DNA from 4 places in the Kosakonia pseudosacchari genome. Region 3 is predicted to be linked to each of the others. Evidence: predicted binding sites of a transcription regulator. Region 3 holds the regulator's gene; each other region holds the start of a gene.
What was found. Region 3 encodes sigma-54, which starts transcription at its own class of promoters, with help from an activator protein. Its sites were predicted from a motif close to GTTGGCACANNTTTCGCTNT; they were not measured.

Region 1: the regulator sigma-54 is predicted to act here: its motif matches at 1,004-1,023, upstream of IP581_RS06470 (amino acid ABC transporter substrate-binding protein).
Region 2: the regulator sigma-54 is predicted to act here: its motif matches at 1,969-1,988, upstream of hypA (hydrogenase maturation nickel metallochaperone HypA).
Region 4: the regulator sigma-54 is predicted to act here: its motif matches at 1,596-1,615, upstream of glnA (glutamate--ammonia ligase).

The regions. Positions count from the first base shown of each region.
Region 1 is NZ_CP063425.1:1,399,124-1,402,253, reverse strand. It holds gene lnt (apolipoprotein N-acyltransferase) at 1-919, shown strand, start outside; gene IP581_RS06470 (amino acid ABC transporter substrate-binding protein) at 1,304-2,230, shown strand; gene IP581_RS06465 (amino acid ABC transporter permease) at 2,389-3,129, shown strand.
Region 2 is NZ_CP063425.1:3,847,423-3,850,552, reverse strand. It holds gene hypD (hydrogenase formation protein HypD) at 1-455, opposite strand, end outside; gene IP581_RS18200 (HypC/HybG/HupF family hydrogenase formation chaperone) at 455-727, opposite strand; gene hypB (hydrogenase nickel incorporation protein HypB) at 718-1,590, opposite strand; gene hypA (hydrogenase maturation nickel metallochaperone HypA) at 1,594-1,941, opposite strand; gene hycA (formate hydrogenlyase regulator HycA) at 2,142-2,609, shown strand; gene IP581_RS18180 (4Fe-4S dicluster domain-containing protein) at 2,707-3,130, shown strand, end outside.
Region 3 is NZ_CP063425.1:4,357,042-4,360,171, forward strand. It holds gene lptB (LPS export ABC transporter ATP-binding protein) at 1-379, shown strand, start outside; gene rpoN (RNA polymerase factor sigma-54) at 428-1,861, shown strand; gene hpf (ribosome hibernation promoting factor) at 1,884-2,171, shown strand; gene ptsN (PTS IIA-like nitrogen regulatory protein PtsN) at 2,253-2,744, shown strand; gene rapZ (RNase adapter RapZ) at 2,790-3,130, shown strand, end outside.
Region 4 is NZ_CP063425.1:34,993-38,122, reverse strand. It holds gene typA (ribosome-dependent GTPase TypA) at 1-1,324, opposite strand, end outside; gene glnA (glutamate--ammonia ligase) at 1,705-3,114, shown strand.

The sequences.
Region 1 (3,130 bases), 2.0 Mb from region 3:
ACTGCGTTATATCCAGTGGTATCAACTGCTGCCGGAGCGCACCACTCAGGTGTCGATGGTGCAAGGAAACATCCCACAATCGATGAAGTGGGACGAAAACCAGCTGCTCAATACGCTAAAAATCTACAGCGAAGCCAGTGAGCAGGTGATGGGTAAATCGCAGTTGATTATCTGGCCGGAGTCCGCCATTCCGGATCTGGAAATTAACCAGCAACGCTTTTTAAGCGCGATGGATAATCTGCTGCGGGCAAACAACAGTACGCTTATCACCGGGATTGTCGATTCACGTCTCAATAAGCAAAACCGTTACGATACCTACAACACCATCATTACACTCGGCAAAGACAACGCTTACAGCTACAGCTCAAGCGATCGCTACAACAAAAACCATCTGGTGCCGTTTGGCGAGTTTGTACCGCTGGAGTCGATTCTGCGTCCGCTGGCACCGTTCTTCGATTTGCCGATGTCCTCGTTCAGCCGTGGCGCTTATGTGCAACCCCCGCTGACGGCCCATGGGCTAACGCTGACGGCAGCGATCTGCTACGAAATCATCCTTGGTGAGCAGGTGCGTGATAATTTCCGTCCGGATACCGACTTCTTGCTGACCATCTCGAATGACGCGTGGTTTGGTAAATCCATCGGCCCGTGGCAGCACTTCCAGATGGCGCGGATGCGCGCGCTGGAACTCGCCCGCCCGCTGTTGCGTAGCACCAATAATGGCATTACAGCGGTCATTGGCCCGCAGGGCGAAATCCAGGCGATGATCCCGCAATTTACCCGTGAAGTGTTGACGGCGAAGGTGACGCCGACCTCAGGCCTCACGCCCTATGCCCGCACGGGCAACTGGCCGCTATGGATTATCACCGTGCTGCTGGGCTTTGGCGCCCTGGTGATGGGCTTGCGTCAGCGCCGCCGTTAATCCCTTTCCCCGCTCTTCTGCCCGGTAGCGTTCTGCTTGCCGGGCCTCCTCTCTTCGTTATGCGAAATTTACGATTAAGCCGTTTTTGGCATGCGGTTTGCTTATATCTATCAGGCAGCTATGGAATCCTTATGTGCAACTTATGTCGCACCAGCAGGAAACAACAGCAGCACCAATCTGGTGCAATGGAAGATTTTTGCCTCTAAACGGTGCGGCGCGCCTCGCAAAAATAAACAATACCGCAGCAAAATCTTTACATTAAGCCAGACTGAATGTAACAAACACACACGACACTGCACGATATTGTCGCAGAACAACAAAAACACAATACACACAATGGGTATCAATACGCGTCTCTGGCGCTGACGATAAAGGAGTCTGGATATGCAATTACGTAAACTGGCCGCCGCGATGCTGGTGATGGGACTGTCCGCCGGTCTGGTGCATGCTGAAGATGCAAAACCTGCCGACGCAGCGCCGGCTGATCAACAAGCTACACTGGCTAAAATTGCTAAAAACGGCGTTATCGTCGTCGGTCACCGCGAATCTTCCGTACCGTTCTCCTACTACGACAATGAACAAAAAGTCGTGGGTTACTCCCAGGACTACTCCAACGCTATCGTTGAAGCCGTGAAGAAAAAACTGAATAAGCCGGATCTGGCGGTGAAACTGATTCCTATCACCTCGCAAAACCGTATCCCGTTGCTGCAAAACGGCACCTTCGATTTTGAGTGTGGTTCCACCACTAATAACGTTGAACGTCAGAAGCAAGCGGCGTTCTCTGACACCATTTTCGTGGTGGGTACACGTCTGCTGACCAAAAAAGGCGGCCCGATTAAAGACTTCGCCGACCTCAAAGGCAAAGCCGTGGTGGTAACTTCTGGTACTACCTCAGAAATCCTGCTGAACAAGCTGAACGACGAGAAGAAAATGGATATGCGCATTATCAGCGCGAAAGACCATGGCGACTCGTTCCGTACGCTGGAAAGCGGCCGCGCAGTGGCCTTTATGATGGATGACGCCCTGCTGGCGGGCGAACGTGCGAAAGCGAAAAAACCGGATAACTGGGACATCGTCGGCACACCGCAATCGAAAGAAGCGTACGGCTGTATGCTGCGTAAAAACGATCCGGAGTTTAAAAAACTGATGGATGACACTATCGCTCAGCTACAGACCTCGGGTGCCGCGGAAAAATCCTTCGATAAATGGTTTAAAAACCCTATTCCGCCGAAAAACATGAACCTCAATTTCGATCTCTCTGATGATATGAAAGCGCTGTTCAAAGAACCGAATGACAAAGCTCTGAACTAATTACAACCATTAGGGGCGGGTTTACCTGCCCTCTCGATTGTCGAAGTAGCACGGACAGACTATATGTTGAGTGGTCGTTCCCCACTCAACACGAAAACTCGCTCTTCATACAATCTTCGAGGGTAGCGCTGCTACCCTTTTTTTTCCGGAGTAGATTTATGTCCATAGACTGGAACTGGGGAATATTCTTTGAACAGGCCCCGTTCGGCAACACCACCTATCTTGGCTGGCTATGGAGTGGTTTTCAGGTCACCATCGCGCTTTCCGTGACGGCCTGGATTATCGCTTTCCTGGTCGGTTCCCTGTTTGGCATCCTGCGCACCGTCCCTAACCGTTTCCTGTCCGGCATTGGCACCCTTTATGTCGAACTGTTCCGCAACGTGCCGCTGATTGTGCAGTTTTTTACCTGGTATGAAGTGGTACCTGAATTGCTGCCGGAAGATATTGGCATGTGGTACAAGTCGGAACTGGATCCGAATATCCAGTTCTTCGTCTCTTCGATGGTCTGCCTGGGGCTGTTTACCGCCGCGCGTGTTTGCGAGCAGGTACGCGCCGCGATTCAGTCGCTCCCGCGCGGGCAGAAAAACGCCGGTCTGGCGATGGGATTGACGCTGCCGCAAACCTACCGTTATGTATTGCTGCCAAACGCCTATCGCGTGATTGTGCCGCCGATGACCTCGGAGATGATGAACCTGGTGAAAAACTCGGCCATCGCCTCCACCATCGGGCTGGTCGATATGGCGGCACAAGCGAGCAAATTACTTGATTACTCGGCGCATGCGTGGGAAACCTTCACTGCCATTACTATCGCCTATGTGTTGATTAACGGCGTCATTATGCTGGTGATGAGCCTGGTTGAACGCAAAATTCGCCTGCCAGGCAATATGGGAGGCAAATAAT
Region 2 (3,130 bases), 510 kb from region 3:
GGCATGGTGGTTTCGAACCCCAGACCGAAGAACACCACTTTGCGCTGCGGATTTTTTTCCGCCAGCGCCAGCGCATCCATTGGCGAATAGACAATCCGCACATCCGCGCCGCGCGCTTTCGCTTGCAACAGCGAGCCGTTTTTCCCCGGCACGCGAATGGCGTCGCCAAAGGTGCAGAAAATCACCTCCGGGTGCTGGGCTATCTCCACGCAGGTATCAATTCGCCCCATCGGTAATACGCAGACCGGGCAACCGGGGCCATGAATAAACTCAATATTTTCCGGCAGTAACTGGTCGAGGCCAAACTTGAAAATAGCGTGCGTGTGTCCGCCGCACACCTCCATAATGCGCAACGGGCGCGCGGCGGTGTAAGAGAGGTGTGCAGCCCGTTCACGCAGGTGATCAATCAGTTGCATCACCTGTTCCGGGGCGCGGTATTCGTCGACAAAACGCATTATTTCTCCTCGCCGTAAAGCAGCGCGCCGACATCGGGTTCGACATCGAACATGTTTTGCAGCGCCGCCAGCGTATCCAGCGCCTCTTCTTCGTTAATCACGCTCATGGCGAAGCCGACATGCACCAGCACCCACTGGCCGAGGCGCGACTGTCCGTTTTCGTCCGTGCTGCCGACCAGCGTTAAATCGACATCGCGCTGAATGCCGCTGACATCCACTTTGGCTTGCAGGCCATCAATGGCGCAAATTTGCCCCGGTACGCCTATACACATCGTTGCGTCTCCAGCCAGTCAAGCCAGGCATCCATCCCGTCGCCTTTGGTGGCGGAAATCAACATGATTTCAATGGTCGGGTTCACTTCACGGGCATAGGCGATGCACTGCTCGACGTTAAAGTCGAGGTAGGGCAGCAAATCCACTTTATTGAGCAGCATTAGCGAGGCGGCGGCGAACATATGCGGATATTTCAGCGGCTTGTCTTCACCTTCTGTTACCGACAGCACCGCCACTTTATGACGCTCGCCAAGGTCGAAACCCGCCGGACACACCAGATTGCCAACGTTTTCGATAAACAGGATGCCGCGATTTTCCAGCGCCAGGCGCGGTGCGGCGTCGGCAATCATCTGCGCATCAAGATGGCAGCCTTTACCGGTGTTGACCTGAATCGCCGGGGTGCCGGTGGCGCGAATGCGCGCGGCATCGTTAACCGTTTGCTGATCGCCTTCGATCACCGCGCAAGGAACGCGCGTTTTCAGGCGTTTGAGGGTCTCGGTAAGCAGGGTGGTTTTGCCGGAACCGGGGCTGGAAACCAGGTTCAGCACCAGGTGTTGCGAAGCGGCGAAGCGGGCGCGGTTACGGGCGGCGATTTGGTTATTTTTCTCCAGTACGTCGATCTCCACTTCCACCATCCGGCGCTGGCTCATGCCGGGAGCGTGGGTACCGGCTTCACCGTGACCATAATGCAGGTCGCCGTGTGCCAGTTGCGTAGGACGAAAATCGTCGGTTTTGATACCGGTGATTTTCAGCGCCGGGCGGGCTGCAGGGGAGAACGGCGCACCGCGAAACGCCGAGTGCGGATTATGTTCATCCCCCTCAATATAAAGGTTACCGTCCTGACAACCACATGTTGTACACATTGTTTACTCCTCAATTTCCAGTCGCTGAATTTGCATGCCGTCATCGGCGACAATCTGCAACTGGTCGCTGTGGCACTGCGGGCAGCGGCGCACTCGCTGGGTAAGTAACGTCACATACTGTTGGCAGGACTCGCACCAGCATTCCGCCTGTTGTTGTTCGATGTGCAGTGTACAACCTTCCGCCAGGCTGCCACGGCAAACCAGATCAAAACAAAACGTTAAAGCTTCCGTTTCTACACAAGAAAATGCGCCGACTTTCAGCCACACGCCGGTGACCCGACGCGCGCCGTTTGCTGACGCCTGTTGTTCAATAATTTCCAGCGCACGCTGGCAGAGGGTGATTTCGTGCATAACGCCTCCTGATGACTTTGCGCCCTTAATGCAATAAGAGTGCCATTACGCATTTTGACACGGTGACGATGTCGACAATGTCGAGATGACACGTCGAAAGGGGGAGTGTTTGGTTTTTATATTTTTAAAAATCAATAAGTTAAAATTTGGCATGGATGATGCTTTACCGCCGTTGTTTTTCATTAACCGGGTAAGCAGACATGACCATTTGGGAAATTAGCGAAAAGGCAGATTACATTGCCGGGCGGCATCACCGCCTGCAGGAAGAGTGGCGTAGCTACTGTAACGCGTTAGTTCAGGGCGTTACGCTCTCCAAAGCGCGGTTGCATCACGCCATCGGCTGCGCGCCGGAACAGCAACTCTGCTTTGTGCTGTTTGAACACTTCACCGTTTATATCACCCTGACCGGCGGCTTTAACGGTCACACCATTGAATATGCGATTGCCAATAAAGAGAGCGATGAGCGGCGCGTGATTGCCACAGCGCAGCTCTCCAGCGATGGCAAGGTCGATGGCGCGTTCAGCGTGCGCGATCGCGAAAAAGTGCTGGAGCATTATCTCGGCAAAATCGCCGCCGTTTACGACAACCTGTATGCCGCAATGGAAGCGGATACGCCGGTCAATCTCACCACGCTTGCCAGCCACGCACACGCGCCTGCGCTGGCCTGAGTTTGGGTGTCGACATGTGTCGAAGTGACACATCGCGCGACACGTTTCGTCATAAATGACCGCCCGTAACCAGGGTGAATCACCTGAGGATTTGCTGGTGAACCGTTTTGTAATTGCCGATTCGGCGTTATGTATTGGGTGCCATACCTGCGAGGCTGCCTGCGCCGAAACGCACCGTGCGCATGGCCTGCAGGCGATGCCTCGGCTGCGCGTGATGCGTAGCGAAAAAGAGTCCGCGCCGCAACAGTGCCACCACTGTGAAGACGCCCCCTGTGCGGGCGTTTGTCCGGTGAATGCGATCAACCGCGTTGATGGCGCGGTGCAGTTAAATGAAAGCTTGTGCGTCAGCTGCAAGCTGTGCGCGATTGCGTGTCCTTTCGGCGCGATTGAGTTTTCCGGTAGCCGCCCGCTGGATATTCCCGCCAATGTTAACTCGCCCAAAGCGCCCGCCGCGCCGCCTGCACCCGCGCGAGTCAGCACGTTGCTGGACTGGGTGCCCGGTGTGCGGGCCATTGCGGTGA
Region 3 (3,130 bases):
TCGCGCCAATGAGCTGATGGAAGAGTTTCACATCGAACATCTGCGCGACAACATGGGCCAATCGCTCTCCGGTGGTGAACGTCGCCGTGTGGAAATCGCCCGCGCGCTGGCGGCGAACCCGAAATTTATCCTGCTGGATGAACCGTTTGCCGGCGTCGACCCGATCTCCGTTATTGATATCAAACGTATCATTGAGCACCTGCGTGACAGCGGCCTCGGCGTGCTGATTACTGACCATAACGTTCGTGAAACGCTGGCAGTGTGTGAGCGTGCTTATATCGTCAGTCAGGGGCATCTCATTGCGCATGGAACACCGCAGCAAATCCTTGAAGACGAACACGTTAAGCGCGTGTATCTTGGGGAAGACTTCAGACTCTGATAGGGTAGGGTTTATTGACGTTTTTTGTCGGAGAGTGCTGCTCTGAATATGAAGCAAGGTTTGCAACTAAGGCTTAGCCAACAGCTAGCCATGACGCCACAACTGCAACAGGCCATCCGTCTGCTGCAGTTGTCCACGTTGGAACTTCAGCAGGAACTTCAGCAAGCGCTGGAGAGTAATCCATTGCTGGAACAAACTGACCTTCACGAGGAAGTCGATAGCCAGCAGGTTCAGGAAAATGACGGTCTGGATACCGTTGACGCTCTTGAGCAAAAAGAGATGCCGGATGAGTTGCCGCTGGATGCCAGCTGGGATGAAATTTACACCGCTGGCACCCCTTCCGGCAGCAGCCACGACTACATTGACGATGAATTGCCTATCTATCAGGGCGAAACCACGCAGTCACTACAGGATTATCTGATGTGGCAGGTAGGGTTGACGCCCTTCTCTGACACCGATCGTGCTATCGCAACGTCGATTGTCGATGCCGTTGACGAAACAGGCTATCTCACCGTTTCGCTGGAAGAAGTGCTGGAAAGCATGGGCAATGACGACGTAGGGCTTGATGAAGTCGAGGCAGTGCTAAAACGCATTCAACGCTTCGATCCCGTTGGTGTTGCCGCACGAGATCTGCGCGATTGCCTGCTGATCCAGCTCTCGCAGTTCGCCAAAGAGACACCGTGGTGTGAAGAAGCCCGGCTTATCATTAGCGATCACCTGGATCTGCTCGCCAATCACGATTTCCGCACTCTGATGCGCGTGACGCGTCTGAAAGAAGAAGTACTGAAAGAGGCGGTAAATCTGATCCAGTCTCTGGATCCGCGCCCTGGTCAGTCGATCCAGACCAGCGAACCGGAATATGTGATTCCGGATGTTCTGGTGCGCAAACATAACGGCCGCTGGACGGTGGAGCTGAACTCCGACAGCATTCCACGTCTGCAAATCAACCAGCATTATGCCGCAATGGGCGGCGGCGCTCGTAACGATGCCGATAATCAGTTCATCCGCAGTAATTTGCAGGAAGCGAAGTGGTTGATCAAAAGCCTCGAGAGCCGCAACGACACGCTGTTGCGCGTTAGCCGCTGCATTGTGGAGCAGCAGCAAGCCTTTTTTGAACAAGGCGAAGAATTTATGAAACCGATGGTGCTGGCCGATATCGCCCAGGCCGTCGAGATGCACGAGTCGACGATTTCTCGTGTAACGACCCAGAAGTACCTGCACAGTCCTCGCGGCATTTTCGAGCTGAAGTATTTCTTCTCCAGCCATGTAAATACCGAAGGTGGTGGCGAAGCCTCCTCTACCGCTATTCGCGCGCTGGTGAAGAAATTGATCGCCGCAGAAAACCCTGCAAAACCGCTGAGCGACAGTAAGCTGACGACCCTGCTTTCCGATCAAGGAATCATGGTGGCGCGGCGTACCGTTGCGAAGTATCGAGAATCTTTATCCATTCCGCCGTCGAATCAGCGTAAACAGCTGGTTTGACCCAACCGATAAGGAAGACACTATGCAGCTTAACATCACAGGACAAAACGTCGAGATCACTGATGCTCTGCGTGAATTTGTGACCAATAAATTCGCCAAGCTTGAACAGTATTTCGAAAGGATTAATCAGGTCTATATTGTGTTGAAAGTGGAGAAAGTGACTCACACCTCGGATGCGACGCTCCATGTCAATGGCGGCGAGTTGCATGCCAGTGCGGAAGGGCAGGATATGTACGCTGCTATCGACGGTTTGATCGATAAACTGGCGCGGCAGCTCACGAAGCATAAAGATAAACTGAAACAGCACTAATTGTCCGAGCGTCCGTCTGGCGCGTTGCACCCTACCGCAACCCGGTAGGGTGGCTGGCTCTGGCGCCGCTCAGGTGAAATTATGATGAATAACGATTCCGCTCTTCAATTGAGCAATGTCCTTAACCAGGAATGTACCCGTAGCGGCGTTCACTGCCAGAGTAAAAAACGTGCTCTGGAAATCATCAGTGAACTGGCGGCAAAACAGTTAGGCTTACCGCCACAAGTCGTCTTTGAAGCGATTCTTACGCGCGAGAAAATGGGCAGCACCGGCATTGGAAACGGTATCGCCATTCCTCACGGTAAGCTTGAAGAAGACACGCTTCGCGCCGTTGGCGTTTTTGTGCAACTCGAAACGCCCATTGCCTTCGACGCTATCGATAATCAGCCTGTCGATCTGCTGTTTGCCCTGTTGGTGCCAGCGGATCAAACCAAAACGCATCTGCATACGCTCTCGCTGGTCGCCAAAAGGCTGGCGGACAAGACTATCTGCCGGCGCCTGCGCAGCGCGCAAAGTGATGAAGAGCTATATCAAATCATCACGCAGACGGAAGGTGAAAGCGACGATGCGTAACGGGAAGGAAACCTTTTTATCAGTTGTACTGAGGAGAAATGGTTCATGGTCCTGATGATCGTCAGTGGTCGTTCGGGTTCAGGGAAATCCGTCGCTCTGCGCGCCCTGGAAGATATGGGTTTTTATTGCGTCGACAACCTGCCGGTCGTACTACTGCCGGAGCTGGCGCAGACGCTTGCCGAGCGCCAGACTTCCGCTGCTGTCAGTATCGATGTGCGAAATATGCCGGAGTCACCGGAAATTTTTGAACAGGCGATGAGCAATCTGCCGGATGCCTTTTCACCGCAGTTATTGTTTCTCGATGCCGATCGCAACACGCTCATCCGCCGTTACAGCGATACGCGTCGCCTGCATCCACTTTCCAGTAAAAATCTGTCGCTTGAAAG
Region 4 (3,130 bases), 590 kb from region 3:
CGTAGTCGAGACGTACGCGGCCTTTGCCGTCCGGATTCATGTTTTTCAGATCGCCTTTACGCTCACCCAGCGCCTGCATCACAGAACCCTGGTGCTGCTCTTCAACGTCCAGCGTGACGTTTTCGAACGGCTCTTGTTTGCGGCCATCGATTTCACGGAAGATAACTTTCGGACGGGAAACCGCCATTTCGAAACCTTCACGACGCATGTTCTCGATAAGCACGGACAAGTGCAGCTCACCACGGCCGGAAACGCGGAATGCGTCAGCGTCTTCGGTCTCTTCAACGCGCAGCGCAACGTTATGTACCAGCTCTTTGTTCAGGCGGTCGAGGATTTGACGTGAAGTCACGTACTTACCTTCTTTACCACAGAACGGAGAGGTGTTGACGTTGAAGAACATGGTCACGGTCGGTTCATCAACAGACAGCGCCGGCAGCGCTTCGACGTTCTGCGGATCGCAGATAGTGTCGGAGATGTTCAGCTCGCCCAGACCGGTGATCGCAATGATATCGCCCGCTTCTGCGATTTCGCTATCAATACGCTCCAGCCCCAGGTGGGTCAGCACTTTACCGACTTTACCGTTACGGGTTTTGCCTTCGCTATCAATGATAGTGACTTGCTGGTTCGGTTTTACTTTACCGCGCTTGATACGACCGATGCCGATTACACCAACATAGTTGTTGTAGTCGAGCTGGGAGATCTGCATCTGGAACGTGCCGTCGAGATCGACGTTCGGTGCAGGGACATGGTCAACAATCGCCTGGTACAGCGGGGTCATGTCTTCAGCCATGTCTTCGTGGTCCATACCCGCGATACCGTTCAGCGCAGAAGCGTAAACGATCGGGAAGTCCAGCTGCTCGTCGGTCGCATCCAGGTTTACGAACAGGTCGAACACCTGATCGACAACCCAGTCCGGACGCGCGCCAGGACGGTCAACTTTGTTGATTACCACAATCGGTTTCAGGCCATGGGCAAATGCTTTTTTGGTCACGAAACGCGTTTGCGGCATAGGGCCGTCAAATGCGTCAACCACCAGCAGCACGGAATCGACCATGGACATCACACGCTCAACTTCACCACCGAAGTCGGCGTGCCCTGGGGTATCAACGATGTTGATACGGTAATCATTCCATTTGATAGCGGTGTTTTTAGCGAGGATGGTAATCCCACGCTCTTTCTCCAAATCGTTGGAGTCCATCACACGCTCTTGAGTTTCAGCACGTTCGTCGAACGTACCGGATTGCTGCAGCAGCTTGTCAACCAGGGTCGTTTTACCGTGGTCAACGTGAGCAATGATGGCGATGTTACGCAGATTTTCGATCACAACTTTGCCTCAGGCATTAGAAATAGCGCGTTATTGTACACGTATTAATCGAAGGACTAAACAGGATCACAAACATCCTCCGCAAACAAGTATTGCAGAGTTGCTTTGTGATCGTTTTCACGGAGCGTTAAAAGGGGCATTTAACGAAAATTGCACCAATATAGTGCCCGATGTTCACATAAAGGCACTATATTGGTGCAACATAACCATCATGGTGCAGCCCTTTTGCACTATACCGAGCATGATAACGCCTTTTTAGGGGCATTTAAAAGTTGGCATAGATTTCGCTTTAACGATTGTACGATAACTACGCCAGCTTACGTAGTAATTAGAAGACCTCGTTACCACGACGACAATGACAAATCCGGGAGAGTTTAAGTATGTCCGCTGAACACGTTTTGACGATGCTGAATGAGCACGAAGTGAAGTTTGTCGATCTGCGCTTCACCGATACCAAAGGTAAAGAACAGCACGTCACTATCCCAGCCCATCAGGTAAACGCCGACTTCTTTGAAGAAGGTAAAATGTTTGATGGTTCTTCGATTGGTGGCTGGAAAGGCATCAACGAATCAGACATGGTGCTGATGCCGGACGCGACTACCGCTGTCATTGACCCGTTCTACGAAGAGTCTACTCTGATTATTCGTTGCGATATCCTCGAGCCAGGCACCATGCAGGGCTACGATCGTGACCCGCGCTCCATCGCTAAACGCGCTGAAGAGTACCTGCGCTCCACCGGTCTGGCAGACACCGTGCTGTTCGGGCCAGAGCCGGAATTCTTCCTGTTCGACGACGTGCGCTTCGGCAGCTCCATTTCCGGTTCCAGCGTTGCTATCGACGATATCGAAGGCGCATGGAACACCTCCACCAAATACGAAGGTGGTAACAAAGGTCACCGTCCGGCAGTGAAAGGCGGTTACTTCCCGGTTCCGCCGGTAGATTCATCACAGGATCTGCGTTCCACCATGTGTCTGGTGATGGAAGAGATGGGCCTGGTTGTTGAAGCTCACCACCACGAAGTGGCAACGGCTGGTCAGAACGAAGTGGCTACTCGCTTCAACACCATGACCAAAAAAGCGGACGAAATTCAGATTTACAAATATGTAGTGCACAACGTTGCTCACCGCTTCGGCAAAACCGCGACCTTTATGCCGAAACCGATGTTCGGTGATAACGGTTCCGGTATGCACTGCCACATGTCCCTGTCCAAGAACGGCACTAACCTGTTCTCTGGCGACAAGTACGCTGGCCTGTCTGAAATGGCGCTGTACTACATTGGCGGCGTAATCAAACACGCAAAAGCGATCAACGCCCTGTCTAACCCGACCACCAACTCTTACAAGCGTCTGGTCCCGGGTTATGAAGCACCGGTCATGCTGGCTTACTCTGCACGTAACCGTTCTGCTTCTATCCGTATTCCGGTTGTGGCTTCACCGAAAGCGCGTCGTATCGAAGTGCGCTTCCCGGACCCGGCTGCTAACCCGTACCTGTGCTTCGCAGCGCTGCTGATGGCCGGTCTGGATGGTATTAAAAACAAAATCCACCCGGGCGAAGCGATGGACAAAAACCTGTATGACCTGCCGGCTGAAGAAGCGAAAGAGATCCCGCAGGTTGCAGGCTCTCTGGAAGAAGCGCTCAACGCGCTGGATGCTGACCGCGAGTTCCTGACTGCAGGTGGTGTGTTCACCGACGACGCTATCGATGCTTACATCGCGCTGCGTATGGAAGAGAACGACCGCGTTCGCATGACGCCGCACCCGGTAGAGTTTGAACTGTACTACAGCGTTTAATATTAAGACTCGGCAG